One region of the Arthrobacter sp. USHLN218 genome, then DNA from elsewhere that is predicted to be linked to it. Evidence: predicted binding sites of a transcription regulator. Region 1 holds the regulator's gene; each other region holds the start of a gene.
What was found. Region 1 encodes LexA, which represses DNA repair genes until DNA is damaged. Its sites were predicted from a motif close to TCGAACANNTGTTCGA; they were not measured.
Positions count from the first base shown of each region.

Region 2: a site for LexA is predicted at 3,073-3,088, ahead of WFH44_RS19585 (LexA family protein). Genes of this name have one in related genera too.
Region 3: a site for LexA is predicted at 2,454-2,469, ahead of WFH44_RS02025 (HNH endonuclease signature motif containing protein). Genes of this name have one in related genera too.
Region 4: a site for LexA is predicted at 2,982-2,997, ahead of ruvA (Holliday junction branch migration protein RuvA). Genes of this name have one in related genera too.

Region 1 is NZ_JBBCYT010000001.1:767,100-774,151, reverse strand. It holds gene hisB (imidazoleglycerol-phosphate dehydratase HisB) at 1-616, opposite strand, end outside; gene WFH44_RS03400 (histidinol-phosphate transaminase) at 692-1,786, opposite strand; gene WFH44_RS03395 (LysM peptidoglycan-binding domain-containing protein) at 1,857-2,222, opposite strand; gene lexA (transcriptional repressor LexA) at 2,477-3,238, shown strand; gene WFH44_RS03385 (ATP-dependent DNA helicase) at 3,257-5,212, opposite strand; gene hflX (GTPase HflX) at 5,259-6,809, opposite strand.
Region 2 is NZ_JBBCYT010000011.1:359-7,410, reverse strand. It holds gene WFH44_RS19595 (FAD-dependent oxidoreductase) at 1-1,049, opposite strand, end outside; gene WFH44_RS19590 (Y-family DNA polymerase) at 1,257-2,510, opposite strand; gene WFH44_RS19585 (LexA family protein) at 2,641-3,060, opposite strand; gene WFH44_RS19580 (hypothetical protein) at 3,220-3,612, shown strand; gene WFH44_RS19575 (glycoside hydrolase family 65 protein) at 3,636-6,023, opposite strand; gene WFH44_RS19570 (PfkB family carbohydrate kinase) at 6,034-7,020, opposite strand.
Region 3 is NZ_JBBCYT010000001.1:451,119-458,170, reverse strand. It holds gene WFH44_RS02030 (ZIP family metal transporter) at 1-626, shown strand, start outside; gene WFH44_RS02025 (HNH endonuclease signature motif containing protein) at 916-2,442, opposite strand; gene WFH44_RS02020 (four-helix bundle copper-binding protein) at 2,844-3,074, shown strand; gene WFH44_RS02015 (FAD-dependent monooxygenase) at 3,167-4,354, shown strand; gene WFH44_RS02010 (FAD-dependent monooxygenase) at 4,368-5,825, opposite strand; gene WFH44_RS02005 (hypothetical protein) at 6,060-6,410, shown strand; gene WFH44_RS02000 (alkaline phosphatase family protein) at 6,423-7,052, opposite strand, start outside.
Region 4 is NZ_JBBCYT010000003.1:17,183-24,234, forward strand. It holds gene WFH44_RS07405 (MurT ligase domain-containing protein) at 1-730, opposite strand, end outside; gene pdxT (pyridoxal 5'-phosphate synthase glutaminase subunit PdxT) at 892-1,557, shown strand; gene WFH44_RS07415 (YebC/PmpR family DNA-binding transcriptional regulator) at 1,560-2,318, shown strand; gene ruvC (crossover junction endodeoxyribonuclease RuvC) at 2,335-2,910, shown strand; gene ruvA (Holliday junction branch migration protein RuvA) at 3,055-3,693, shown strand; gene ruvB (Holliday junction branch migration DNA helicase RuvB) at 3,693-4,778, shown strand; gene yajC (preprotein translocase subunit YajC) at 4,920-5,372, shown strand; gene secD (protein translocase subunit SecD) at 5,475-7,052, shown strand, end outside.

The DNA.
Region 1 (7,052 bases):
GCGCTCCCTTGGTCGACGGAATGCCTTCGACGCGCGGATCCGGCTCCACGGCGGCGCGCAGGGCGCGGGCGAATGCCTTGAACTGAGCCTCCACGATGTGGTGCGGGTCCCGGCCGCCGAGCACCCGCATGTGCAGGCAGATCTGCGCGTGCAGCGTGATCGCCTCGAAGACGTGGCGGGTCAGGGAACCGGTGAAGTGGCCGCCGATCAGGTGGTATTCCTGGCCGGCCGGTTCACCGTCGTGCACGAGATAAGGCCTGCCCGAGATGTCGACCACGGCGTTGGCGATGGCCTCGTCCAGCGGGACGGTAGCTTCGCCGAAACGCCGGATACCGGCCTTATTGCCCAGCGCGCTCTTCAGGACTTCGCCGAGCGTGATGGCGACGTCCTCGACGGTGTGGTGGGCGTCGATGTGCGTGTCCCCCGAGGCCTTCACGGTCAGGTCGATCAGCGAGTGCTTCGAGAGGGCCGTGAGCATATGGTCGTAGAACGGGACAGTGGTGCTGATGTCGGACTGACCGGTGCCGTCCAGGTTCAGCTCAACCAGCACCGACGACTCGCTGGTGGTGCGTTCGAGGCGTGCTGTGCGTGCAGTGGTGGCGATATCCGTGGTCATGGAATTCCTTTGTGGCAAAAGTGGTCATTGCGGGTTGACTGGGAACCCGCACCTATCAGTCTAGAAGACCGAAGCTCAGAGCAGTTCCCGCAGCCGGTCCAGGAAGGCGGTGGTCTCGGCCTCGGTGCCGGCAGTGACGCGCAGGTGCCCGGCGATGCCGACATCGCGGATCAGCACGCCGGCGTCCAGCAGTCCCTGCCAGACCTTATGCGGGTCCTTCAGGCCGCCGAAGAAAACGAAATTTGAGTCCGACGGCGCGGGCTGCAGCCCGAGCGACGCCAGCTCACTGACGATGCGATCCCGCTGGCCCTTGATCTCCTCGACATTGGCGAGCAGTGCGTCGGCGTGGTCGAGAGCCGCCAATGCGGTCGCCTGGGTGACGGCCGAGAGGTGGTAAGGGAGCCGCACCAGCCGGAGGGCATCCGCAATCTGGGGAGCTGCCGCAAGATAGCCGACGCGGGCGCCGGCAAGGGCAAAGGCCTTGCTCATCGTCCGCGAGACGATCAGCCGCTCCCTGCCCGGCAGCAGCGTCAGGGCACTGTCAGTACCGACATGGGCAAATTCCGCATACGCTTCATCGACGATGACAATCGCCTGGCTCGCTTCGCCTGCTTCGTAGACAGCTTCGACGACATCGAGCCCGAGCGCGGTTCCGGTCGGATTGTTCGGCGAGCATAGGACGACAATGTTGGCCGCGGTATCGCGGACAGCCTTGGCTGCCTGGCCGGCCGTCAGCCCGAAGTCGGCGCCGCGGCGGGCAGTCACGTATTCCGTGTCAGTGCCGCTGGCAAGGAGCGGATACATCGAGTAGGTGGGAGGAAAACTCAGCAAACGCCGGCCCGGGCCGCCGAAGGCCTGCAGGATCTGCTGCAGCACCTCGTTGGATCCGTTCGCGGCCCACATGTTCCCCGCGGAAAGCCCGTGGCCGAGGTACTTGGCCAGCGCCTCCCGCAACTCCGTGAATTCGCGGTCCGGGTAGCGGTTCAGACCCGCCACCGCCGATTGGACGCGCGCCGCTATCGCGTCCGCAACCTCATGAGGCAGTCCATGCGTATTCTCGTTGACGTTGAGGAGCACGGGAACGTCGAGTTGCGGAGCTCCGTACGGAGTCAGTCCGCGCAGGTTGTTACGCAGGGGCAGTCGGTTGAGTAGATCCAGCTGGTCGTTCACCTGACCAGCTTAAGCTCCGGCAGGCCCGGGGCAGGAATCGGGCCTGCCGGAGCGGCTCTTATTACAGTCCCTAGTCCCCCAGCGGGACGAACAGCCGCTGCCCGGCACGGACGACCGAATCCGGCAGGTTGTTCAGCTGCTGGATCTCCGCAATGACATCGTGCGGGTGTCGGTCCGGCGCTGCCAGCACGGCCACATCCCAGAGCGTCTGGCCGGGAGCGACGGCGACCGACACGGTGCGGCCGGGGCCGAGGCCAGGTCCCGAGCTCGCCAAGGCCGGTGCCGTGAAGAAGCCGACCAGGGTCAGCAGGACGGCGGCGCCAAGCATCAGGGGCAACCCGATGAGCACCAGGCGGCCGCGGCGGGTAAGCCGCAGCGCGGGCGTCGAGCCCAACAGAGCGTGCGGGGCGACGTGCGGGGCGAGCTGAGCAGACATGAGGGGTACCTTCCCGTTCCGCGTGCGTATGCATCAGTTGTTTCGAACGCATATTCGAACTGTCGGATTCCATTTGTAGCACTTGTGATCGAATATTGTCGAGACTCGATCGAATAAATGTTTGAGATCGTGCTGTGGCTGCCCTAGGCTTGAAGAAATGGCGGCCATGCCTGAGTGCATCACCTGCCACTGACAACATTGGACCGGCCACCCTGGCTAGCCCGGGTGGCCGGATAGAGAACCGGGGCCAGTTCATGTCGAGGAAGAGTGCAGCTACTTCAGGTACCGCCGGCACGGGAAGCGCACGCAGGCGCGCGGGTGCGTCCCCCAAGAGCCTGACGCCCCGCCAGAAGAAGATCCTCGAGAGCATCCAGCGTTCCATCAGCGCCAAGGGCTACCCGCCGTCGATGCGCGAGATCGGCGACACCGTCGGGCTCGCCAGCCTCTCCAGCGTCACGCATCAGCTCGCGCAACTGGAGAAGCTCGGATATATCCGCCGCGATCCCAAGCGCCCCAGGGCCATGGAGGTCCTGACGCCGCTGACGCTCGAGACGGGCGCGATTGAGATCGAAGGCGTGGCCGAACCGGACAAACTCCGCAGCACTGGCGGCCTGTCGGTGTCGGAACTGGCCACGGCTTCCGACACGGCGATCGTTCCGCTGGTCGGCAGGATCGCCGCGGGCGGCCCCATCCTGGCGGACCAGGTCGTCGAGGACGTCATGCCCCTGCCCCGGCAGCTCGTAGGACACGGCGAGCTGTTCATGCTCAAGGTCTCCGGCGATTCCATGATCGATGCGGCTATCTGCGACGGCGACTGGGTCGTCGTCCGCCGGCAGCCGAGCGCCGTCAACGGCGAGATCGTGGCCGCGCTGCTGGACGACGAAGCTACCGTCAAGACCTTCCGGCAGCGGGATGGCCACACCTGGCTGCTGCCGCAGAACACCCAGTACGAACCGATCCTCGGCGACAGCGCGACGATCATGGGCAAGGTCGTTTCGGTGATGCGCGCCCTCTAGCCGCTGCCCGGCGGGCCCTTAGCCCGCCAGGCGCTGCAGGATCTGGAGCGCCGTCGCCCGGTCCTTCGTCGACCAGAACGGCGGCAGCGCCGCCCTGAGGAAGCCACCGTACCGGGCATTGGCCAGTCTCGAATCGAGCACAGCCACCATGCCCCGGTCCCCCGCAGCGCGGATGAGCCGTCCGGCGCCTTGGGCGAGCCGGACGGCGGCGTGCGTGGCCGAAATGGTCATGAAACCATTCCCGCCTGCCTGCGACACGGCCCGCGTACGGGCAGTCATCAGCGGATCATCCGGCCGCGGGAAGGGAATCCTGTCGATAACCACCAGGCGGCAGGCCTCTCCCGGCACGTCGACCCCCTGCCACAGCGTCATCGTCCCGAACAGGCAGGTATTCGGTTCGCTCGAGAATTGCCGGACCAGCGCAGCCATGGACGACTCGCCCTGGCAAAGGATCGTGAAGGGCAGCCGCTCGCGCATCTCCGCGGCGGCTTCCTCGGCAGCGCGCCGCGACGAGAAGAGCCCGAGAGCACCCCCGTTGGAGGCGCGCAGCAGCGCTTCGAGCTCATCCAACTGTTCGGGGCTTGTCCCTCGGCCCGGCTTGGGCAAGTGGGAAGCCACATACAGCACGCCCTGCTTCGGGTAGTTGAACGGGCTCCCGACGTCCGCGCTGCTGTACTTCGGCGCTCCTTCGCCCAGCAGGCCCAGGGAGCCGGCGACGGCGTCGAATGCGCTGCCGATGGCGAGGGTCGCGGATGTGAGGACGACCGTGTGGCCCTCGAACAGCCCCTCGCGAAGCCTGGAAGCCACCGACAGCGGCGCAACGTTCAGCATCGGCGGAAGCGTTTCGTCCGGGGGTCCGTAACCGCTGCCCGGCGTGAAGCTGCTCGGACGGGTGATCCACAGGACCTCCCGGCTCTGGGCGGTGGAAACTACCCGGTCGCATAGCTCCAGAATTGCTGCCAGCCGCGACCTTGCCATCTGCCTGCCGCCGTCCACCGCGCCCGAGCCATCGGGCTTGGAGTCCGACAGTGCCGTTCGAGCCGCCTCACGCAGCTGGGTCAGCGCCAGTTCCTGCTCGGGCCGCAGGCCGGCCGCCATGAGTCCGGACGGAACCTGGTCGAACGCCGCTTCGAAGCTCTTGGCCGCGGTGTTCAGCGCATCGACGCTGATCGCCGTGTGCTTGCGGGCACTGGAGGCGGCGGCCGTGATCATGGCCGCCGAGAGTTGTCCCGAGACCGCCCCCGTCACGCGGTCCTGCAGCTCATGGGCCTCGTCAATAACAACGAAGTCGTAGTCCGGCAGGACGGCCAGCCCCTCGAACGCGTTGATGGCCAACATCGCATGATTGGTGATCACTACGTCGGCCTCGGCCGCATGCATCCGGGCACGCTCACTGAAGCATTCCGCCGCGACCGGACACCGCTGGGCGCCGAGGCACTCCATGGCGCTCACGGAGACCTGCCGCCAGGCCCGGTCGCTGACTCCGGGCACGATTTCGTCCCGGTCCCCCGTGCCGGTCTCCTCTGCCCAGGCCCGCAGCCGCTTGATTTCCTGTCCCAGGGCGGTGGTCGGCCCGGGGGCCGGCGCCGGATGCGGAACGGTCTCTTCGGCGAGATCGAAGAGCGCCTCCGGAGCATCGTCCGCCGGGAACCCGCCGTCGATCTTGTGCAGGCACAGGTAGTTGTTGCGGCCCTTGAGCAAGGCGGCATCGATCGGCCGCGGCAGCTCATCGGCGATGGCTTCCAGCAGCCGAGGCAGGTCCCGCTTGACGATCTGGGACTGCAGGGCGAGCGTGGCAGTCGCGACGATCGCCGGTTTCTCGCTCTCCAGCGCGTGCACGATCAGCGGAATTAGGTAGGCCAAGGACTTGCCCGTTCCCGTGCCCGCCTGGACCAGCAGATGTTCGCGCCGCCGAAACGCCGTATCGACCCGGCCAGCCATATCATGCTGGCCCTGGCGGTCCTGCCCGCCCATCGCCTGCACGGCAACGTCGAGCAGGCGCAGGGCCTCCGCCTGTTCCTCAGCCACGCCGGATGAAGGCCTCGAGTTCGGCCGCCAGGCCCTCCCTGACCATGACTTCGAGCTCGGTGCCCTCCTCGCCATGGTTCATCGACAGGATCTCCGCGTCCGGGCTGTGCAGCCGGCTGACGACGTCGCCACGGTCATAAGGAATCAGGAGTTCGAGCTTGACAGTGGGCCGCGGAATGCCGTCGCTGATGGCCTGCAGCAGTTCGGGAATGCCCTGCCCGGTGCGGGCCGAGACCACGACATGCCGCGGTTCCCGCTGCCGAAGCCGTTCGATGACGAACGGATCAGCGGCGTCGGCCTTGTTGAGCACGACGATCTCGGGAATCTTGCGCGCGTCCACTTCCGTCAGCACCTCGCGGACCGCCGCGATCTGGCCTTCAGGATCGGGGTGGGAAGCGTCCACCACGTGCAGGATCAGGTCCGCATCGGCTGCTTCCTCAAGAGTCGACCGGAAGGCTTCCACAAGCTGCGTGGGCAGCGAGCGGACGAAGCCGACGGTGTCCGCCAGCGTGTAGCCAAGCCCGTCCGAAGTTTCGGCCTTGCGGACCGTCGGGTCGAGGGTCGCGAACAGCGCGTTCTCCACGAGGACGCCCGCGTTGGTCAGCCGGTTAAGCAGCGAGGACTTGCCCGCGTTCGTGTAGCCGACAATTGCGACCGACGGCACGGCGTTTCGCTTGCGGTTGGCCCGTTTGGTCTCCCGCGCCGGCTTCATACCGGCGATCTCCCGCCGAAGTTTGGCCATACGCGTGCGGATGCGCCGCCGGTCCAGCTCGATCTTGGTTTCGCCGGGGCCACGGGAACCGATACCTCCGCCGGCCGCGCCTACGCGGCCGCCGGCCTGGCGGGACATACTCTCGCCCCAGCCACGCAGGCGCGGCAGCAGGTATTCCAGCTGTGCGAGCTCGACCTGGGCCTTGCCCTCGCGGCTCTTGGCATGCTGCGCGAAAATATCGAGGATCAGGGCGGTGCGGTCAATGACCTTGACCTTGACGATGTCTTCAAGACCGCGCCGCTGCGATGGCGACAGCTCACTATCGACAATCACCGTGTCAGCCCCCGTGGACATGACGATGTCCCGCAGCTCCTGCGCCTTGCCCGATCCCAGGAATGTTCCGGGGTCCGGCTTCAGGCGCCGCTGGACGACGCCGTCGAGAACCTCCGACCCGGCGGTCTCGGCCAGTGCAGCCAGTTCGCGCAGGGAATTGTCCGCGTCCGCGGCCGTTCCCTCGGTCCACAAGCCGGCCAGGACGACCCGCTCCAGCCGGAGCTGGCGGTATTCGACCTCGGTGACGTCTGCCAGCTCCGTCGACAGCCCGGCCACGCGCCGCAAGGCGCGCCGCTCCTGGAGGTCCTGCTGCTCGCCGTCGAATTCCGAATGCTCTTCGTCAAGCGTGGAGATGGCCTGTGCCTTGCCCCGGAAACCGCTGCCGGTCTTGGTGCGGGCTGCGGAGTCCTTGGCCAGAATCCGGTCGATGACCGCCTGGATTTCCTCCGGGGTCAGTTCCGGTTCCTCTGCCGGCTGGCCGGCGCTGCTGTTGGTCATGCTCTCCTTCGGAAGGTCTGTAGATCTATGGTAGTCCTCCGCTGCTGTGCGGGGGTGGTTTGCGTGCGGTGGTTGTTGTCGGGTCATGTGTATCCTCCTGACGGGGAAGGCGGTCCCTGATGCGGTGATCCGGAGCCATGCAGCGGCGATGCGCCCAGGACGCAAAGAGGTGCAGGCGCGGTTGCAGCCAAGGGAACGCACGGGAATGACAGGTTGGTTCGCGGTAGTGGTGCCTACCGGTCC
Region 2 (7,052 bases), on a different contig from region 1:
CCGTACGCCAGCGGTGAACCTACCAGCCATTCGCTATTGCTGATGCCGCCGAGAGCCGCGACCGCAATATCGGTTTCGAGGACCGTCCCGTCCGACAAGTGCGCCTTCCGCAACCGCCCGGCATCGTCGCCCTCCAGCGCCAGGACCCGGACGCCGCAGCGCAGATCGACGCCGTTGTCGCGCTGCATCCCGCCGGCGATCGCCCCAATCGCCTCGCCGAGGGCCGCGCGCAGCGGCGCCGGCCCGGCCTCCGCCACGGTTACGGGCAGGCCGAGTTCGCAGCAGGCGGAGGCGATCTCGGAGCCGATGAAGCCTGCCCCGATCACCAGCACGCGGTCCGGCTTGGCGGCGAGCCGCCTCCGCAGCCGGGCGGCATCCTGGCTCGTCCGCAGCGTCAGCACGCCATCCAGCCCCGCCTCCGCCGCATTCGGCCAGGGCCGTGCCCGCATGCCCGTCGCAATCAGCAGCCGGTCGAAGCCGATGCCTCCGCCGTCCGCCAGCTGCACCCGCCGGCCGGCCACGTCCAGCCCCGTAGCAGCCACGCCGAGCCGCCACTCCGCGTCGACCCCGAGTTGCCGGGGCAGCGCGGTCCGGTCCGGGCGGACCCAGCCCGACAGCACCTGTTTGGAAAGCGGCACCCGGTCATACGGCTCGTACGGTTCGTCGCCGACCAGCGTCAGCTTCCCCTCGAAACCCTTCCGGCGCAGACTCTCCGCGGCGCGCAGCCCGGCCAGGGACGCGCCGACGATCACGATGCTGCCAGTCAACAGGCCACCGTCGTCCTTCCCGGAATCCTCCGATTGCCCGGTCACAGCGCGCCCCGACGCCAACGGTCCCCCGGTCGGCCGTTCCAGGCTCCGTGGCTGGTCCAGCTCAATCGCCTGGACCGGGCATGCGGCCGCCGCCCGCAGGATGCCCTTGCGCTGCCCGTCGTCCGGGTCCGGATCATAGACCAGCGCCTCGTCGCCCTGCATGGTGAAAACACCCGGGGCCAGGAAGGCGCACTGGCCATAACCCTGGCATTTGGTGAGGTCGACGACGAGTCGCATGCCGGAATTCCCCTTTTGGCGGGAACCGCCCGGACAGGCGGAGGCTTATGGAGTGAATCGAGCTTAAGCCCGTTCCCCGCGGCGGCGGAAGGGCCCATGCCCCGACCGAACGGGCGTGGCCGGCACAACGGCGGTGCCCCGCTCCGCACACTCAGGCAAGCCTGCACGCTAAGGCCAGTCCGCACCTCTCTGGCCCGGCCCGCCCCCTCAGGCCCGGACCACCGGCAGCTCCGACCAGTTCGTGGTGTACTTCGGCGAGGAGAACTCGCGCTTCATCGACCACGCTGCCGGCTCGGCCATCCCGCCCTGCCCCAGCCCGATGGCCGCCTCCCCGAACTTCGCCCGGACGCTGCCCAGCAAGTCCCCGATGTGCCGCTGTTCCAGCTCGCTGACGAACGGGTCGAAAGCCTCCTGCGCATCCGCGGGCTCCAGCCCGCTGAACAGCACGCCCGCGCGCACGTATTTCTGCCCCGGCTCGAAACACCCCCGCATCGCGGCCACGGCAGCCCGGGTGAGCTGGATCGGATCCTGTGTGGGTGCCGGCAACTGCACGCTCGCGGACGGAAACGACGACTCGCCCCCGGAGAAGCGGCTGGTCCCCGCCGTCACCGTCAGCACTGTCGCCCGCAGGCCGTCCTCCGCCATCCGCGCCGCCGCGCGCTGCGCGTAAACCGCCATCACCTGGTCCATCTCCTCGGACGAAGTCACCGGCGTGGAAAAACTGCGCGAGAACATGATCTGCTGCTTGTCGGCCCGCTCATCGATCGGCGGGATGCACGGCGTCCCGTTCAGCTCCAGCACCGTACGCTGCAGCACCACGGAGAACCGCTTCCGGATCATCAGCGGATCCGCCGCCTTCAGGTCCGCGATCGAATCGATCCCCAGCGCCGCCAGCCGCTCCCCGGTCCTCCGCCCCACGCCCCAGAGACCGGTGGCCGGAACGCGGGACTGGATCCGCTCGATCTCGCCCGCCGGCATCGAGTCCAGCGAGCAGACCCCGCCCATCCCCGGATTGCGCTTGGCGATATGGTTGGCGAACTTTGCGAGCGTCTTCGTCGGCGCCACCCCGACACAAACCGGGACGCCGACATACCGGCCGACGGCGGCACGGACCCGGGCGGCAGTCTCCCGCAGCTGCGCCTCGGTGCCCGGCAGACCAAGGAAACACTCATCGATCGAGTAAACCTCCTGCCACACGCCGAACCTGCCGAGCACCTCCATCACCCGCGCACTCAGGTCCCCGTACAACTCGTAATTGCTCGAACGCGCCACCAGCCCCCAGCGCCGCGCCAGCGGCGCCACCTGGAACCACGGCGTCCCCGTCGCGATCCCCAGCGCCTTCGCCTCCTGGGACCGGGCCACCACGCAGCCGTCGTTATTGGAAAGAACGACGACGGGACGGCCTTCCAGCCTCGGGTCAAAGACGCGTTCGCACGAGACATAGAAGTTATTCACATCCACCAAGGCGATCCGCCCGGCGGACGGGGCTCCCTGTTCTGGGGACGGGTTTCCGAGGCGCCGGGACGGGCTTCCCGGACCCGACGATGCACCCCCCGCCCGCGGCCGGCCGTCCTTTGGCCAAGCCCCGCCGTCAGACATGGTGCAGGCAGCGGGTGACGACGCCCCAAATGTGCAGGTCCGCAAGTTCCGGAACCTCGGTGGGGACACCGCCGTCGTCCGTCTGCAGGCTCACCCTCCCATGGCCCGTGCGAAGCCGACGCACCGCCAGCTCCCCTTCGAGAACGGCAATGACGACGGATCCGTCCCGCGGCGTCAGCGAACGGTCCACGATCAGTTCGTCCCCGTCGCTAATCCCGGCCGCAGCCATCGAATTGCCGGACACCCGCATGATGAACGTGCTCGTGCGGTCCCGGATCAGGTGCCTGTTCAGGTCGATACCGCCGTGGAAGTAGTCGCGGGCGGGAGAGGGAAAACCGCTGGCCTGGGCCGTCGAACCGGCCTCGGAGGAAGGCAGCGACGCGCCGTCGAAATGTCCCGCCGGATCATCCACTGCGCACCGCCTTCGAATATGCGTTCGACACTCTACGATACCATCGGACTCCCCCGTTTTGGGCATGTCTGGCACCGGCACCCGGTCGTAGAATTGCGGCATCACTAGCACCAAGGGACAGTCTGGCAACATCCACCTCAGTAGGCCGGGAGGCAGGCAATGGACTTTTGGGACAACTTCTGGGACGTCATCTGGTGGTTCTTCTGGTGCTTCGTCTTTGTCTCTTACCTGTTCGCCCTGTTCGGCGTCATTACGGACCTGTTCCGCGACCGGTTCCTCAGCGGATGGTGGAAGGCGGTCTGGATTTTCTTCCTGATCTTCGTGCCGTTCCTGACCGTGCTGATCTATCTGATCGCCCGCGGCCGTTCGATGGCCGAACGGTCCCGCGAGGCCGCCCACGCCCAGGCCGAGGCGACCGAGGCCTACATCCGCCAGACTGCGGGGACCAGCGCCAGCGCGGCCGATGAAATTGCCAAGGCTCAGGAACTGCTGGACCGCCAGCTGATCCGCCCCGATGAGTTCGAGAGGATCAAGGCCAAGGCCTTGGCCTAACCGCCTCTCCCCGCCTCAGCCGCTCAGGCCGGGTGCCCGCCGGGCGCCCGGCCTGCTGGCTGCTCCGGCGGCGGAAGAAGAGATTCCGGCGAGCGCAGCGGGGCTTCGGCAGGCGAGCCGGGAGCGACGGCGTACTCCGTGCCGTCAATCGTCAGCCGGACCTCGGCGTCGGGCTCCATGGCGGATGAACCAGTGCCGGCGTCGGTGACGGCGTCGAGCAGCCGGACTACGGTGCCCGCGGGGGTCGTTTCCACACCGAAGCGGCGCCCCCGCCACTGGAAGCGGAAGGCGATGCGCGCCAGCTGCGCGGGCAGCCTCGGGGCCAATTGCAGCTTGCCGCCGTCGACCTGCAGCCCGCCGAGACCACAGGCGAGGGCGAGCCAGGCCCCGGCGAGCGAAGCGAGGTGCAGTCCCTCCTCACTGTCGTGTTGCAGATCCTGCAGGTCCACCAGGGCTGCCTCGCGCAGATAGGCGAGCGCCAGGTCCAGATGCCCGGCCCGGGCGCAGACCACTGCTTGCGCGGCAGCGGAGAGCGAGGAGTCCCGGACCGTGCGGCGCTCGTAGTAATCCAGGTTCCGCGCTGTCTCTTCCGGGGTGAAGTAATCGGCGCACCACCAGAGCGCGAGTTCCAGGTCTGCCTGTTTGACGACCTGGCGGCGGTAGATCTTGGCGTAGTGCTGGTGGTCCTGGACCGGATAGGCATCCTGCCGGCCTTCGAAGTCCCACTCCCGATAGGTAGTGAACCCCTCGTTGGCCGGGTGCACTTGGAGCACCTTGTCATAGGGGATGTACATCGAATCCGCAGCCTCCCGCCAGACCTGCGTCTCTTCCACCGGCACTCCGAGCCGCCGCCTTGATTCCGGATCGGCGTCGCAGGCGTCGGCCGCCCATCGCAGGTTCCGTCGCGCCATGAGGTTGGTGAAGACGTTGTCATCCACCACGCCGGTGTACTCGTCCGGGCCCGTCATGCCGTACAGGTGGCAGCGCCCCTCGTGGTCGCGGTGCAGCATGCTTGTCCAAACCCGGGCGGTTTCCGTAAGGAGCTCCAGGCCGCCGACATCCGCCACGTTTCCACCTGTGGCGTCCGCCCAGAACGCGAAGGCCCGGGCGACATCGGCGTTGATGTGTGCCGCAGCGGTGCTGGCCGGCCAATAAGCGGATGCCTCTCCGCCGTCGATGGTGCGCCAGGGGAAGGAGGCTCCTTCCAAGCCCAGGACCTGTGCGCGCTTCCGCGCCCGGTCCAGTCCCGACGATCGCCAGCGGAGCATCCGCCCGGCGTCCTGCGGACGCAGCAGGGCCATCGCGGGGATCAGGAAGCCGTCGATGTCCCAGAACGTGTGGCCGCTGTAGCCGTAGCCGGTCAAACCCTTGGCCCCAACCGGTGCTCGGTTGACGCAGGCCGACGCCTGCAGCAGCTGGAAAAGGTCGAAGCGCAGCGCCTGCTGGAGTTCCGGGTCCCCGTCGATCTCCACGTCCGAGGCCTCCCAGAAACCGTCGAGGACCCGGCGCTGCTCAGCCACCAGCCCTTCCCAGCCCAAGTGCCGCGCCCCCTCAAGCGCTGCCGAGGCTTGGTCCCGCAGGTCCCGAGCTGGATCTTCACGGGACCAGGCATGGCTCACATACTTCACGAACCCGGCGCTTCCACCCGGCCGCAGCTCGGCCGTGATGCTTGTGGCGATCTGGTCCTCGCTGTCCGTGGTGTGGACGTCCGCATCCTCCGGCAGGACAAGCTCATGCCCAACGGCGGCCGCGACGCAGATCCCGCTTTCCCGTGTGCGGTGCACCAAGTGGCCGCCGCTTGCCTGCGAGTCGCGCAGGCAAGGCTCGCAGGGGCTGCCCAGCGCCTCTGCCACGCGGGGATCGCTGTTCTCGACCGAAGGCGGCGTGCCGTTGACCGTGAGCTCCGAGCGGATCGCGATCTGCACCGGCTGGTCCACGGCCTGCACTTCATAGCGGATGGCTGTCGCCGAGCGGTGGGACAGAGACACCAGCCGGGTGGACACCAGCCGCATCCGCGCGCCCGCCGGTGTCCTCCACTCAACTTCGCGCCGCACCGTGCCGTCCCGCAGGTCGAGCACACGCTCGTGCCGTGTCGGCGAGGCATCGCGCACGTCCAGTGGAACGCCGTCGACCTGCAGCCGGATCACAGTGCCGTCCGCCACGTCGATCATGGCCTGGCCGTGCTCCGGATGCCCGTATCCGCCCTCCGGGTAGGACAGCGGGTGGTATTCGAAGACGCCCGCCAGGAACGTCCCGCGCGAAGCGCTCGGCTGCCCCTCGTCCAGGACGCCGCGGAAGCCGACGTGCCCGTTGGCCAGCGCGAAGACCGACTCCGCCACTCCGAGGGTTTCCGGGTCCAGTGAGTCTTCGCGGACCTGCCAGGGATGCGTCGTGAAGGTTTTCTTAGCCATCTGAATTACGCTATCGTGTTCCGCTGGCTGCCTCCTCATGGGCCTGGCAGGCCGCGGCACGCAGGCGGCCTGCCTCGAGTTCCGGCCTTCCGCCCGGCCGCCGGACAACATCGGCAGCGGCCGCGGCTGCCCACCATGCGGACAGTTCGGCCGTTTCTCCTGCCAGCAACGCCATCGCTAGGCCCGCTATGAAGGAATCACCCGCACCCGTCGTATCCACCGGCTCTTCACCCAGCAGCGGCAGGACAACATGCCCGCCGGACCACGCGACCACGTCACCCTCCCCGGCCACGGACAGCGCAGCCATGCGGGGGCCCTCCGCGAGCAGTTCCAGGGCGGCGCGAACCGCCTCCTGCACACCGTCCGGTTTCCACCCGACCAATGCCTCGGTTTCCGCCGAGTCCGCGCGCACGACGTCGGCACGATCAAACACCCGGCGCCGGGTCTCCTCGTCTTGGGGAGCCCCATCGGCCACGACCAGCGCATTTTCCCCGCAGGCATCAAGCGCGGCCGCCACGGCGGGACCGGGCTGCTGGAGCTGGATGAGGACAGCATCCGCGGACCTCAAAATCCCGCGGCTCGCCTCCACGTCCGCAGCGCCAAGCAACACACCCTCGTCGACGCTTTCAATCAGCCTCCGGACCCCAGGCGGACCGACGAGGTCCAGCAGCAGCGCGGTCTGCGCACCGTCACGCCGCACCACTCCGCCGACGCCCATGCCGTCGTCGCCAGCCTGCTCGAGGACCTCGCTCCCCGGAATGTCCTCCCCGACTACTCCAATCAGCTCGACCCGTGCGCCGAGCTGGCGGCATGCCACGCCCTGGTTAGCGCCCTTGCCGCCCAGCAGCTCTCGGCGCCCGCGCACCGGCGCCGAGCCTCCCTCCTCCGGCACCTCGTCGATAGACAGCACAAGGTCCCGCGCCACCTGTCCCACGACGACGACCAGCGGCTCGCGCGCCCCGCCCTGTCCCGCCGTAGCGCCAATCGGCTGCTGCAAAGCACTCCCCTCGGGCCGTTATCAGGTAACAG
Region 3 (7,052 bases), 320 kb from region 1:
GAGTCCTGATCTCGGCGTTGGCCTTCGAGCTGGTCGACGAGGCCGAGACCAACGGCGGCCTCGTGGCCACCGTCGCCGGCTTCCTCGTGGGGGCCGGCATCTTCGTCGCCGCCAACTTCGCACTCGCCCGCCGCGGGGCGAAGCACCGCAAGCGTTCCGGCTCCCAGCAGCCCAGCGAGCAGGAGTCTCCGGGCAGCGGGACGGCGATCGCCGTCGGCGCCCTGCTCGACGGCATTCCCGAATCCCTCGTCCTCGGCCTGGGCCTGATCAGCGCGGGCACCGTCAGCCCGGCCATGCTGGCCGCCGTCTTCATCTCCAACGTCCCCGAGGGACTCTCCAGCTCCGCCGGCATGAAGAAGGCAGGCCGCAGCGCCGCCTACGTCTTCACTGTCTGGGGCACCATTGCCATCCTCAGCGGCGTCGCCGCCTGCCTCGGCTTCCTCGCGCTGGACCAGGCCCCCGCCGAACTCGTCGCCTTCATCACCGCACTGGCGGCCGGCGCGATCCTCGCAATGCTGGCCGACACCATGATCCCGGAGGCGTTCGAAGAGCATCACCTGCTCACGGGCCTCACCGCGTCCGTCGGATTCGTGACCGCGTTCGCGATCCACATCGCCGGCGGCTGATCGCCCTGCCTGAAGGTCTGACCGGCCGGCGGCTGATCGCCCTGCCGGAAGGTCTGACCGGCCGGCGGCTCCCGCCGCAACGTCTGGTACCGGCCCCGCCGCCGGCTGATCACCCTGCCGGAAGGTGTGACGGGCCGGATGCTCCCGCTGCAACGTCTGGTACCGGCCCCGCCGCCGGCTGCGGTTGCGGTCAGCGCAGGGGATGCAGCGACGGCGGTCAGTGCCGGGAGAGCCGCAGCGGCAGCGCATCTTTCGGCCGGGCTCCGAGCGCGGCGCTACGCGGGAGCTGTCAACTTGTCAGCTGGTTGGCGTTTTTGAGGGTGGGTGGGGAGCGGTAGTGGTTGCGGCGTGGGATTTGGGAGGGGTCGGTGTAGGCGGGCGGGATGAACCAGGGGATGCCGTCGATGGTTTCGATGGTCCAGTCGCCGGTGTGGATGAGGTGGTGGTGGAAGGAGCACAGGAGCACGCCGTTGGCGACGGAGGTGCGGCCTTTGTGTTTCTTCCAGTAGCGGATGTGGTGGGCTTCGGTCCAGTGCGCGGGCATGGTGCAGCCGGGGAAGGCGCAGCCTTTGTCGCGGGCGACGAGGGCGCGGCGCTGGGCGGGGGTGAAGAGGCGTTGGGCGCGTCCGACGTCGAGGACTTCGCCTTTGCCGCCGAGGACGATGGGGATGAGGTCGGCGTCGCAGGCCATTTTGCGAACGGTGCGGGGTGTGATGAGGCCGCCGAACACGGCCTGGCCGGAGGTGCCGATCTGCTTGACCAAATCCTGGTAGTCGATGGTGACCATGACCTGCGGCCGGTGGCCCCCGGCACGGGGGAGCTTGTCCGTGGTCAGGGCGATCCGGCAGGAGCCGACCAGGCCTTCGAGCAGCTGCTGCGGGCGGGTGGGCATCGGCCAGCCCGGGAACGCCCGCCCGTCCTCGTCCGTGCCGGCCGCGACCCCGGCCGCTGCGGAGTCGCCGTCGGCGCGGTCGCCGTGCCCTGTGGCGGCTTCGCTGTTGTCGGTGCCGGCGGTCTTACCGCCTTCACTCGTGTCACCGGGATCGCCGAAGGTGGTCTGCAGGCGGGGGTTGGTGGCGGTGTTCATGGCGGTGATGAGGTGTTCGTATTGTTCGTCGGTCGCGGCGATTTCGAAGCGGTGCAGGCCGCGGCGTTTGCCTTTGAGGAAGACGCCCTGCCGGGCGGCGAGTTGTTCGTCGCTGGGTTCGGCCCCGTCCGGGTCGATCGCGGCTTCCCAGGACCGGGCGATGACGCGCAGGGTGTCGGGGTCGGTTTCGGTGGCCTGCCGGGTCAGCTGGTGTTCCATGGCGGCCAGGTCCTCCGGGGCCGCTGCCGGGCGGACGCGTTCGAGGGTGTCGTGGATCAGGGTGGCGGCGGTGCCGCCGAGCCCGGATCCGGCCAGCGCTTCGGCGAGGTGTTCGTATGCCGGCGGGGCCTGGCCGCCGGAGATCAGGGTCTGCGGCAGGGTGCCGGCCCCGATGCGCAGGCGGCGCCGGGCCTCGCTGCGGCTGATCCGCAGCCTCGTGCGGAGGTAGTCCGCGGTGTCCCGGAACCCGGACCTTGCGTCGGGGCTGGCCGGGTCCCGGCCGGTCATGCCGGCGACGCCGTGCCGGTCGACGGCGTGCGCCCCGGCGACCTGGAGCTGTTCGAGCGTCCGGGAGAGGTCTTCGAAGAGGCCGACGCACTGGGCCACCGTTTGCGGGCTCTGCAGGCCGGCTTCCCGGCGGAAGGCGGCGGCGAAGTCCTGCAGTTCGTCGCGCATCGAAGCGAGGAAGCCGGGGGCTTCCTGAACCGCTTCGAAGGGTGCGATCGCCATGCCTCATTCTATCGAAGATACGTTCTGATAGCACGATAAATCTTCGTAGTGTAGGACGAGTGAAACGGCCGAAACCGGGTAAGAGGCCGACGGGCGAGGAGGTGGTTCACCCGGCATCCGGCGCCCTCGAAGGCACCAAAAGACCGACTGTATGCGGGAGAAAACAGGCGACAGAATCAGTGGCCCGAAGCAGCGGAACAATGGGCTGCCGCTCGGCGCGCGAGCTCGGGAAAGCCGCTAGGCACGCGAACACGCGGCAAGCCGCGAGGCCGCTGCTCGCAGCCCTCAGAAAGAATCCAGCCGATCGGCTTACCGTTTACCAAGCCTGCTTATGATGAAGACCGGCGGCAGGTCCGCCGCACCGTTCGGATCAAGAATCACTGCGATTGGAGACGAGAACCATGAGCCATGTTCAGTCAATGCTGGATGCTTACCCCAAGGACCTCGGCGGCATCGACAAGGGTAAGCTCGCCGCCTGCGTCGCGGCATGCTTCGAGTGTGCCCAAACCTGTACGGCCTGCGCGGAGGACTGTGAGAGCCACGCGTCCATGCATGGGCACTGCCGCCTCTGCGCAGAGGCCTGCCGGCGCTGCGAGCAGGCCTGCAGCGATCTGCTCGCAGCGCTGGGATGAGTCCCAGCGAGCGCCGGGTGCTGGCTTCGGGAGACATGCTGCCGCGCGCGGTTCCCGAGGGCACCAGCTCCCGCCAGTGCTAGAGGACTCTCATGAAGGCGATCGTCGTGGGTGCAGGTATCGCCGGCCTGGTGACTGCGCGCCAGCTTGGCCTCGCCGGTTGGGAAGTCGATCTGGTGGAGAAGTCCGGTGGTCCCCGCCGGGACGGCTACATGATGGACTTCTTCGGCCCGGGCGTGGACGCGTCCGAGCGGATCGGGCTGTATCCGCGCCTGGCCCGGGTGGCCTACCACGTGAATGGGGTTGAATATCTTGACGCCGAAGAACGGGTCAGGGCCCGCCTCGACTACGACCGGTTCTCCCGGCTCGCGGGCGGCAAAGTCCTCAGCCTGCTGCGTCCGGATATGGAACGCGCTGCCCTGGCTGCCCTCGAGGACGTCCCCGCCGGCCGCGTCCGCCTTCACTATGGAAGCCGTGTCACCGGGGTGTCGGTGCGTGGCGACGGGGTGCGGGTCGCAGTCGACGTCCCTGCGGCACAGCTGCCCGCAGCGGACATTGTCGTCGGCGCCGACGGAGTCCATTCCGAAGTCCGCGCCCGGGTCTTCGGCCCGGAGACGGACTACCTGCGCCCGCTGGGCATGCGGGCGGCCGCCTTCATCGTTCCGGACGCCGAGCTGAATGCCCGCTTCCGGGACCGCTTCGTGCTCACCGACAGTCTCGATCGGACGGCGGGGCTCTACAGCCTTCGCACGGATGAGGTTGCGGCATTCCTCGTGTACCGCGACCCTCCTGTCGGGGCCGGACGGGACGCTCCCGCCTCTCCCCGGGACAGGCTGCGGAACGAGTTCGCCGGTCTCACGCCCGCGGTCGACCGGCTGCTGGACCTCTGCCCCGCCGACCCGTACGACGACGTCGTGGCGCAGGTCGTGCTGCCGCACTGGTGGAAGGGTCGCGCCGTACTCGTCGGCGACGCCTGCGGCGCAGTCTCCCTCCTGGCCGGGCAAGGCGGTTCACTGGCGATCGCGGGCGCCGCGCTGCTGGGCGACGCACTCGGGAGGGTCACATCGGCCGACGGGATCGCGCCGGCCCTCATGGAGTTCGAGCAGGCATGGCAACCGGTCGTGGCGCAGGCCCAGGCATCCGGGAGGCGGGCAGCGTCGTCGTTCCTGCCCGCGAATCGGACCCAGCGCCTGCTGAGGCGCTGGGTCATCCGGGCCACGAAACTGCCGGGAATCGACCGCCTCGTGACCCGGCAGCTCCTGCGGAGCATCGCGAAATAGACAGCACCCGAGGCTAGCGCCGGGCGGGACCGAACCAGCGGGCCAACGCGTCCTCCAGTCCCGCCATCGTCCCGTCCCCAACCCAGGCGACGTGGCCGTCGGGCCGGATCAGCACGGCCGCCGGAGCGCTGACCGGACCCAGCACCGGAAGCTCCCACCCGCCGTCGTACGTGGCGTCCACGGTCCGCACCCGGTCCGCCCAGGGCCCGGCGTCGATGCTGCCCGGCGCGCCGAGGTTGAGCAGCGCGGGGCGGGCGCGGTGCAGGAGGGTGGACACGCGCAGCGGGCCGTCGGCGGTGACGACGTCGGGATCCGGCATGCGGCGTCCCAGCAGCGGGTGCCCCTCGCCGAGGTCGTAGCGGACGTCCAGGCCGGAGATGAGCCCGGCCACCCGCTTGTGCGCCTCGTCGATGGTGAGCAGGTCGGTCACGGTGTCCGCCAGCGCGCCGATGCGCGGATCGGCCTTCTGCATGACCGACTGCGCCATCGTGTGCTTCAGCGCGCGGGCCCCGGCGGGATGCCGCTCGTCGTGGTAGGTGTCCAGCAGACCGTCCGGCGCGCTGCCCTTGACCACCTGGGCGAGCTTCCAGCCGAGGTTGACGGCGTCCTGGATGCCGAGCCCGATCCCCTGCCCGCCGGAGGGCGCGTGGATGTGCGCGGCGTCCCCGGCAAGCAGCACGCGGCCGCTGCGGTAGGCCGCAGCCTGCCGGGTGGCGTCCGTGAACCGCGAGATCCAGGTGGGATTGCGGACGCCGAAGTCGGTGCCGAAGACCTCCGTCAGCGCCTTGCCGAGGTCGGCGAGGGTCGGCTCGGCGGCCGGTCCGAGCTCCTTCTCGGTCACGACCACGCGGGTGGTCCGGCCGTCCTCCATCAGGTGCAGCCCGTGGATCCCGACCTCGTCGATGCGGATTCCCGCCGGCGTCTCTTCGGTCACCTCCACCTCGGCGATCAGGCTGCTCCTCGTCGCGTCCCAGCCGGGGAAATCGATGCCCGCCGCCTTGCGGATGGTGCTCCTGCCCCCGTCGGCACCCACCAGGTACAGCGCGCGCAGCTGCCGGCCGCCGGCGAGCAACACGTCGACGCCGCCCGCGTCCTGGGCGAAGCCGGCCACCTCGAGTCCGCGGTGGACCGGCACCCCCAGCTCCTCGATCCAGCCGGCCAGGATCCGCTCGATGTGGTTCTGCCACAAGCCCAGCGTGTAGGGATGCCGCGTCGGGAAGTCGCCCACGTCCAGCATCGTGTTCCCGAAAAACGCCGCCTGAACCGGCTTTCCCTCGGCGAGGAACCGGTCGGCTATCCCGCGCTGGTCGAGGATCTCGATCGTGCGCGAATGGAACCCGCCCGCCCGCGAGCCGACCAGCTCCGGCGTCGGGCGGCGCTCCACAATCGCCACGTCCACCCCGGCCAGCCTCAGTTCGCCGGCCAGCATCATCCCGGTCGGACCTCCGCCGGCAACAATCACCTCAACCATTACGGCCCCCGCCTCTCCACGCCTTCGAGCAGCTTCGTCATCGCACGTCCGAGCCAGTTTGAGGCCTGACGGGGGCCTTGCCGCAAGCCCCCATGGCCGCGATACATTGGAACTGGCGGGACGGCACCGCTCCGATCCCGGCCGAGCCCTTCTACCAGCCCGGCCCCGGCACTAGCGTGGAGATAGCCGGGCACCCCCCGCAGCCCGGCAGCCGACCAGGCAAAGGAGATTTCCATGGGACTCGGAGACAAAATCAAGCACGCCGCGGACGAGCTGCTCCACGGCCACGGCAAGCCCCGGCAGGACGACGAGGACACCCGCGATCCCTCGGAGTTCCCCGAAGCCGAGCCCCTCGGCGCCCGGCAGACGGACCCGGACGTCGACCCGCTCGAGGACCCTGACGTCGACCCGGACTCGGACGAACCGCCGAGCAGGGAGCCGGACCTCGACCCCGACGAGCCGCCCCTGGACGATCCGTATGACCCCGACGGCGAAACGACCGGCGGCTCCTTCAGCGGCCCCGTCCCGGACGACCCGGTCGAGCGCATCGCCAGCCCCCGCGAGGACAAGCCTCCGGCCCTCTGACGGGGCCTCCCGCTAGCGCAGCAGCTCGTCCATCATCGGCGCCTGCCGGACCTCGCCGGTGAGCGGCGCCAGCCCCCACGCGCGCTGGATGGTGTGCAGGAGCGAGTAGTGGCTGAACGCGGTCCCGGACCGGTAACCCCGGCGGGCCGCAGGGCCGGCGAAGATCGCCGCCACCTTGTTGCTGGAGCCCTGGCCCTCGTCCCACACCACCACGAGCAGCGACCGACCGCGGGCGAAGGCCGGCGCGGCCAGGATCCTTGGCACCCATTCGGAGAGCCAGTCGTCTCCGGTCCGGACCGGACAATCATGCATGTCATGGCAGAGATCGGGGCTGATGAAGGCGAAATCCGGGAGGTCCGACCCGGACGCCAGGTCCCCGCTAAGCTCCGTGAGCGGCACCACGTGCCCCGCACAGTACGCCGCGTCGTCCGTGACTTCCGGGTAGTACGCAAACGGGTTGTGCCGGACCGCGTACCGGCCCGAGTCCTCCCGGCCGCAGGGCGCCGGTATGCCCTCGGCGTACATCTTCCAGGTCCGCCCCGACCGGTCGATCGCACCGGCGATGCTCGGCACGGCCGCCCGGCAATGCGGGGACGGCCGGCAGTCTCGCGTGATGCCGGCCGTCGTACCGCTGCTGAGCGC
Region 4 (7,052 bases), on a different contig from region 1:
TCAGCTGCGCGTCGACGTCCCGACCGTTCACCGTGAAGGTGGCGGCCGGCCCGTCACAGGCCGAGAGAACGACGTCGGCATCCGGCAGCGCGGCGATCTCACCGATGGCGCCTGAACGCATGTCGTCGTCGCTGGGGAACATCCGGCGCAGCCCGGGGGCCAGCCCGAAGTACCGGATCCCGGGCGCGGTCACCGCTGCGGCGAGGCCGGCAATCCGGTGGTCTTCGCGGTTGAGGACGACCGCCTCGGTTGTCGCCTCGGCGATCTTGCGGAGGAACCCCGCCGTCGTTTCGATTTCGCCGAAGCGGTCCAGCTGGTCGCGCATCACATTGAGGAGCAGGCTGTAGCGCGGCGGGACGAGCTTCACGAAGTGGACGGCATGGGCCTCGTCGAGTTCCAGCACGGCGATGTCCGCGCGGAGCTTGCCCGCGGGGTTCGATTCGCCCAGCACTGCGGCGACGACGCCGCGGGTGAAATTGCTGCCGGTGCGGTTCGTGAAGACCTTCAGGCCCTGGCCCTGCAGCAGTTCGACGACCATTTTCGTCGTCGTCGTTTTCCCGTTGGTCCCGCTGATCACCACGACCCCGTGCGGCAGGGTGCCCAGGGTGCGGGGCAGGAACTCAGGGTCGATCTTTTCGGCGATCAGGCCGGGGAGGGCGGAACCACCTCCACGTAGCTTCGCCACCACCCGGACGGTCTTTCCGACAACGGTCGCTAGGAGGTGTCGCATGACTAGAAACTATACAAGCTCCCGCCGGCAGGACCGGCTAAGGGCATCCGCGGGCGTTGTGGAGTGCGCCGGTTCGCCTGCGGATGCACGGGGAGGATAATGTTTTTTCCTGGTCGGATCCCGGCCGTTGCCCCCGTTGACACTGGAAAAGGAAACCCCGCGTGGTCAAAATCGGCGTGCTCGCCCTCCAAGGAGACGTCCGCGAACATCTAGCTGCCTTGGTCCACAGCGGCGTCGAGGCGGCCACCGTGCGGCGGCCTGCGGAACTGGACGCCGTGGACGGGCTGGTCATTCCCGGCGGCGAGTCGACCACGATCGACAAGCTCACCCGGATCTTCGAGCTGGCCGATCCCCTGAAGGAGCGGATCGCCGCGGGCATGCCCGTCTACGGGTCCTGCGCCGGGATGATCATGCTGGCCAATGAGATCGCCGACCCGGCCACGGACCGGCAGGGCAACCCGCAGCAAACGCTCGGCGGCCTGGACATTACCGTTCGCCGTAATGCCTTCGGCCGCCAGCGCGAGTCGTTCGAGACGGATCTGGCCTTCCGCGGGCTCGAGTTCAGCGCCGCGGTGGCCGGGACCGAACCGGAGCCGGTCCACGCCGTCTTCATCCGTGCCCCCTGGGTCGAACGGGTCGGCGAGGGCGTAGAGGTGCTGGCCCAGGTCCTGCCGGAAGAGGCGTCGCACACGGGAACTCTGCACGGGACAGCTAGAATTGTCGCAGTGCGTTCGCGGCATCTGCTGGCGACATCCTTCCACCCGGAAGTTACGGGGGAGCGCCGGATCCACGAACTTTTTATCAGAATCGTTAGAGGAGAAGCGTAAGCATGTCGGGACACTCCAAATGGGCGACGACCAAGCACAAGAAGGCCGTCATCGATGCCCGCCGCGCCAAGTCCTTCGCCAAGCTGATCAAGAACATCGAAGTCGCCGCCCGCGCCGGCGGTGCCGACATGTCCGGCAATCCCGCCCTTGAACTCGCGGTCCAGAAGGCCAAGAAGACGTCGGTTCCGAACGACAACATCGACCGGGCGGTCAAGCGCGGCGCCGGCCTGACCGGCGAGGCCGTGGACTACCAGGAGATCATCTACGAAGCCCGCGGCCCGCAGGGTTCCGCCGTGCTCATCGAGTGCCTGACGGACAACAAGAACCGCGCTGCTTCCGAGGTCCGCCTGGCGATTACGCGCAACGGCGGCACCGTCGCGGATCCGGGCTCGGTGAGCTACCTGTTCAGCCGCAAGGGGGTCGTGAACCTGCCGAAGAACGACCTGGGCGAAGACGATGTCCTGATGGCAGTTCTGGACGCGGGAGCCGAGGAGGTCAAGGAATCCGGCGGCAGCTTCGAGGTGCACAGCGAGCCCACGGACCTTCGCGCCGTGGTGGCCGCCCTTGAGGAAGCCGGCATCGAGTACGAGACCGACGAGATCGAGTTTGTCCCCTCCATGGAGGTAGGCCTGGAGCTGGACGCCGCGCGGAAGTTCATGAAGCTAGTCGACGCGTTGGAAGACCTGGATGACGTCCAGAACGTGTACTCCAACGCCGACCTGTCCGACGAGGTTCTGGCCGCTCTGGATTCCGAAGACTGAGCCAGGCCAAGACCGGATGACCCTGCGTGTCCTGGGCATCGACCCCGGCCTCACGCGCTGCGGTTTCGGCGTCGTCGACGTGGAGCCGAACCGTCGCGCCACGCTGGCCGGAGTCACCGTTGTCGGCACCTCCGCCGATGTGCCGCTCGAGCAGCGCCTGCTGGCCATCGCGACGGCCATCGACGAGTGGCTGGACCGCTACACGCCGGACGTCCTGGCCGTGGAGCGTGTCTTCAGCCAGCTCAACGTCAGCACGGTGATGGGCACCGCCCAGGCATCGGGCATCGTGATCACGGCCGCGGCCCGCCGGGGCATCACTGTTGCCCACCACACGCCCACCGAGGTCAAGGCGGCCGTTACCGGCAATGGCCAGGCGGACAAGGCGGCTGTGACCAAGATGGTGACGCGCATCCTCCGGCTGGATACGCCGCCGCGACCGGCGGATGCGGCGGATGCCTTGGCGCTGGCCATTACGCACGCCTGGCGGGGAAGTGCGACGACGGCGTCCGCCGCGGCGGGCGGCCGTTCCCTAACACCGGCCCAGCGGGCCTGGGCTGAGGCGCAGGCCCGGGCCCAGCGCAGGAAATGGTGAACCGGCCGCCTCACCCCTCGCCCGCCCGGCGCGGCAATCGGGCTGAATGTCCCCGGCAACGCGTAGGCTGTTCGTAAATATGTTCGGAGAAACGGCGCCGTCGGTGGCGGCCGGTTTCCAGCCCTGCGGTTATGGAGTCACTAAATGATCAGCTCGCTTCGCGGCATTGTCAGCCATGTCGGCCTGAACTCTGCCGTAGTGGACGTGAATGGATTCGGCATGCTGGTGCAGGCGACCCCGCAGACCCTGGCCACCCTGCACGTCGGACGCGAAGCCGAACTGGCGACCCTGATGATCGTTCGCGAGGACTCGATGACGCTCTACGCCTTCGAAGATGCGGTGCAGCGGGAGGTGTTCGAAACCCTGATCTCCGTCAGCGGGGTCGGGCCCCGGCTCGGCCTGGCCGCCCTGGCCGTGCACCCCCCGGAGGCGCTGCGGCAGGCCGTCGCGGACGGGGACAGCAAGGCGATCAGCAAGGTGCCGGGCATTGGTCCGAAGCTGGCCGGCCGGATCGTCCTGGAACTGGCCGGCAAGCTCGTGCCCGTGGAAGGACCGGCGGCGCCGGCGGGGCCGGCCTGGCAGGACCAGGTACTGCAGGCGCTGACCGGCCTGGGCTGGTCGGAGAAGGACGCGGCCGCCGCGCTGGACCGGACGGCCGAGGAGAACCCGGACGTTGCGGCCGGTTCGGATGTCGGCCAGATGCTGCGGCTGACCCTGCAGAGAATGGGGCAGGATAACGGCCGGACCGGCGGCGGCCGGCGGGCCCCGGCGGGTGCCCGCTGATGCCGGCGGAACCCGAAGGCACGTCCATCGTCTCGGCGGCGGGCGAAGCCGAAGAACGAGCGCTCGAGTCGGCGCTCCGGCCCAAGAACCTGGCGGACTTCGTCGGCCAGGCACGGGTACGCCGGCAGTTGTCGCTGGTCCTCGAGGCGTCGAGGATCAGGGAACGCACGGCGGACCACGTCCTGCTCTCCGGACCGCCCGGCCTGGGCAAGACGACGCTTGCCATGATCATCGCGGCGGAAATGAACGCCCCCCTGCGCATCAGCTCCGGTCCCGCCATCCAGCATGCCGGGGATCTGGCAGCCATCCTTTCCTCGCTGACCGAAGGCGAGATCCTGTTCCTCGACGAGATCCACCGGATGTCCCGTCCGGCTGAGGAAATGCTCTACATGGCCATGGAGGACTTCCGGGTGGACATCGTGGTGGGCAAGGGGCCGGGCGCCACCGCCATTCCCCTGGACCTGCCGCCGTTTACCCTGGTCGGCGCCACGACACGGGCGGGCCTGCTGCCCGGTCCGCTCCGGGACCGGTTCGGTTTCACCGGACACCTGGAGTTCTATTCGACCCAGGAACTGGAACTGGTGCTCCGGCGATCGGCCATGCTGCTGGACCTGAAGATCAGTTCCGCCGGCTTCGCCGAAATCGCCGGCCGGTCGCGGGGCACGCCGCGCATCGCCAACCGCCTGCTCCGCCGGGTGCGGGACTGGGCACTCGTCCACGGCATCGAAGAAATCGACGCAAGGTCTGCTGCCGCCGCGCTGGACATGTATGAAGTGGACGAACGCGGACTGGACCGCCTGGACCGCGAGGTCCTCATGGCCTTAATTACGAAGTTCGGAGGGGGGCCGGTGGGCCTTTCCACTCTGGCCATCGCGGTGGGGGAGGAAACCGAAACGGTGGAGACCGTGGCCGAGCCGTACCTCGTGCGCGAGGGGCTCCTGGGCCGGACGCCGCGCGGACGGATCGCCACGCCGGCCGCCTGGGAACACCTCGGCCTGGACATGCCGGCCTCCGCCGCCGGTGCTCCGGACCTGCTCTCGGTCCTCGAGGAGGAGGAACGCGGCTTAGCCGATAGCGGATCGTGACTTCACCGCCGGGCTGCACGCGTAGAATGGATGGCAGCCAGGCTTGCTCCGTGCCCTACAAGGCGCTGCCCTGTCCGGCGCAGACCATCCGAGTGCGGCCGTGCCGCTGCTCGCGTCCAGAAGAAGGAACGGAACCTCTCAGTGTTCGTAAACGTCTTTGCCAATAACACCGCGCAGCCCCAGGGCGGCGGGTTCGACTTCATGACGCTCGCGCTCTTCGTCATTTTCGGCCTGCTGATCTTCATGATGTTCCGGAAGCAGAAGAAGGCCCGGACGCAGATGCAGGAGAAAGCCCAGACGATGCAGGAAAAGATGCGTCCGGGCACACAGGTAATGACGCAGTTCGGCCTGTTCGGCACCGTGGTCTCGGTCGACCGGGACGAGAACAAGGCCATCATCGAGCTGTCGCCCGGAAACACCGCGACCGTGCACCTGCAGGCCGTCAGCGAAATCATCGAACCGAAAGATGCCGTGGTTCCCGAGGACGCGTCCGCACTGGCGGGCGGGGACGAGCCGTCCGTGTTCCGCGAGGATGAATCCTCGGACGAAGCCATGAAGCGGCTGAACGAAGAACAGAACAAAGACAACAAATAGTCCGCACGCGGTTCCACCGGCCGGACAAATGGGTGGGGGTAGCCCCGCCCATTTGTCATGCGGGAATTCCTGCGCCGGCAGCCGTCGAGAGAAAGACCATTCATGGCACGTTCCGGCCGCAATACTGCCGCCAAGAGGACCCTGATCTGGCTCGGCGTCCTCATTGCCGTCCTGACCGCTGCCCTGGGCGGCGGCGTTCTTTCGAACCAGGCCAGCTGGGCGCCCAAGCTGGCGCTGGACCTCGAAGGCGGCACCCAGATGATCCTCGCCCCGCAGGTCCAGGGCGGAGGCAACCAGATCACCAGCGAACAGCTGGACCAGGCAGTCGAAATCATCCGGCAGCGCGTGGACGGCTCCGGCGTTGCCGAGGCCGAAATCAGCACGCAGTCCGGGCGCAACGTCATCGTCAGCCTGCCCGGCGTGCCGGACGAGAAGACCCGCGACCTGATCCAGGCGTCGGCGGCCATGGAGTTCCGGCCGGTGCTGGCCGCCACTTCCGGAGCGGCCGTGCCGAAGGAAAGCCGCACGCCTGCAGCCGAGCTGCCGAAGCCGAGCGGTACGCCGGCCAACGCAAGCGACCTGAACTGGATTACTCCCGAGCTGTACCAGGAGATGGAGGCGCGCGATTGCACCGACCCGGCTACCATAGCGGCGGCCACCGAGGAGCCCTCGGATCCCAAGAAGCCGATGATCGCGTGTGAACCGGACACCGGCCAGAAGTACATCCTTGGTCCGGTCGAGGTGCCCGGCACCGACATCCAGGACGCCAGCTTTGGCCAGGTCCGAGGCAACCAGGGCCAGTCGCTGAACCAGTGGGCCGTCAATATCGAGTTCAACGGCGAGGGCACGCAGACCTTCAAGTCCGTCACCGAACGGCTCTTCGGCCTGACCGGCGCACAGAACCAGTTCGCCATCGTCCTGGACGGCACCGTTATTTCGGCTCCGACCACGAACGCCGTGATTCCGGACGGCCGTCCGCAGATTACCGGCAACTTCACGGAAGACTCGGCGCGCGCGCTGTCCGAACAGCTGAAATACGGTGCCCTGCCGATCAGCTTCGACATCCAGAGCGAAACGCAGATCTCGGCTACCCTCGGCTCCGAACAGCTGCGCATGGGCGTCATTGCGGGCCTGATCGGCCTCCTCCTGGTCGCCATTTACTCGTTCTTCCAGTACCGGATGCTCGGATTCGTGACCATTGCGTCCCTGGTGGTGGCCGGAATCCTGACCTATCTGGCCATCGCGCTGCTGGGCTGGACAGAGAACTACCGCCTGTCGCTGGCCGGTGTGGCCGGCCTGATCGTGGCCATCGGCCAGACGGCGGACTCGTTCATCGTCTATTTCGAGCGGATCCGCGACGAACTGCGCGACGGCCGCGGCCTGGTGTCCGCCGTCGACAACGGCTGGAAGAGGGCCAAGCGCACGGTGCTGGCCTCAAAGGCAGTCAACCTGCTGGCCGCCGTCGTGCTCTACTTCGTGGCGGTCGGAAACGTCCGTGGTTTTGCGTTCACCCTCGGCCTGACCGCCATCGCCGACCTCGTGGTGGTTTTCCTGTTCACCCACCCGGTGATGATGCTGCTGGCCCGCACGAAATTCTTCGGCGAAGGCCACCGCTTCTCCGGACTGGATCCGAAGCTCCTGGGCGCGGTACCGCTGTACCGCGGCGCGGGACGCACCCGC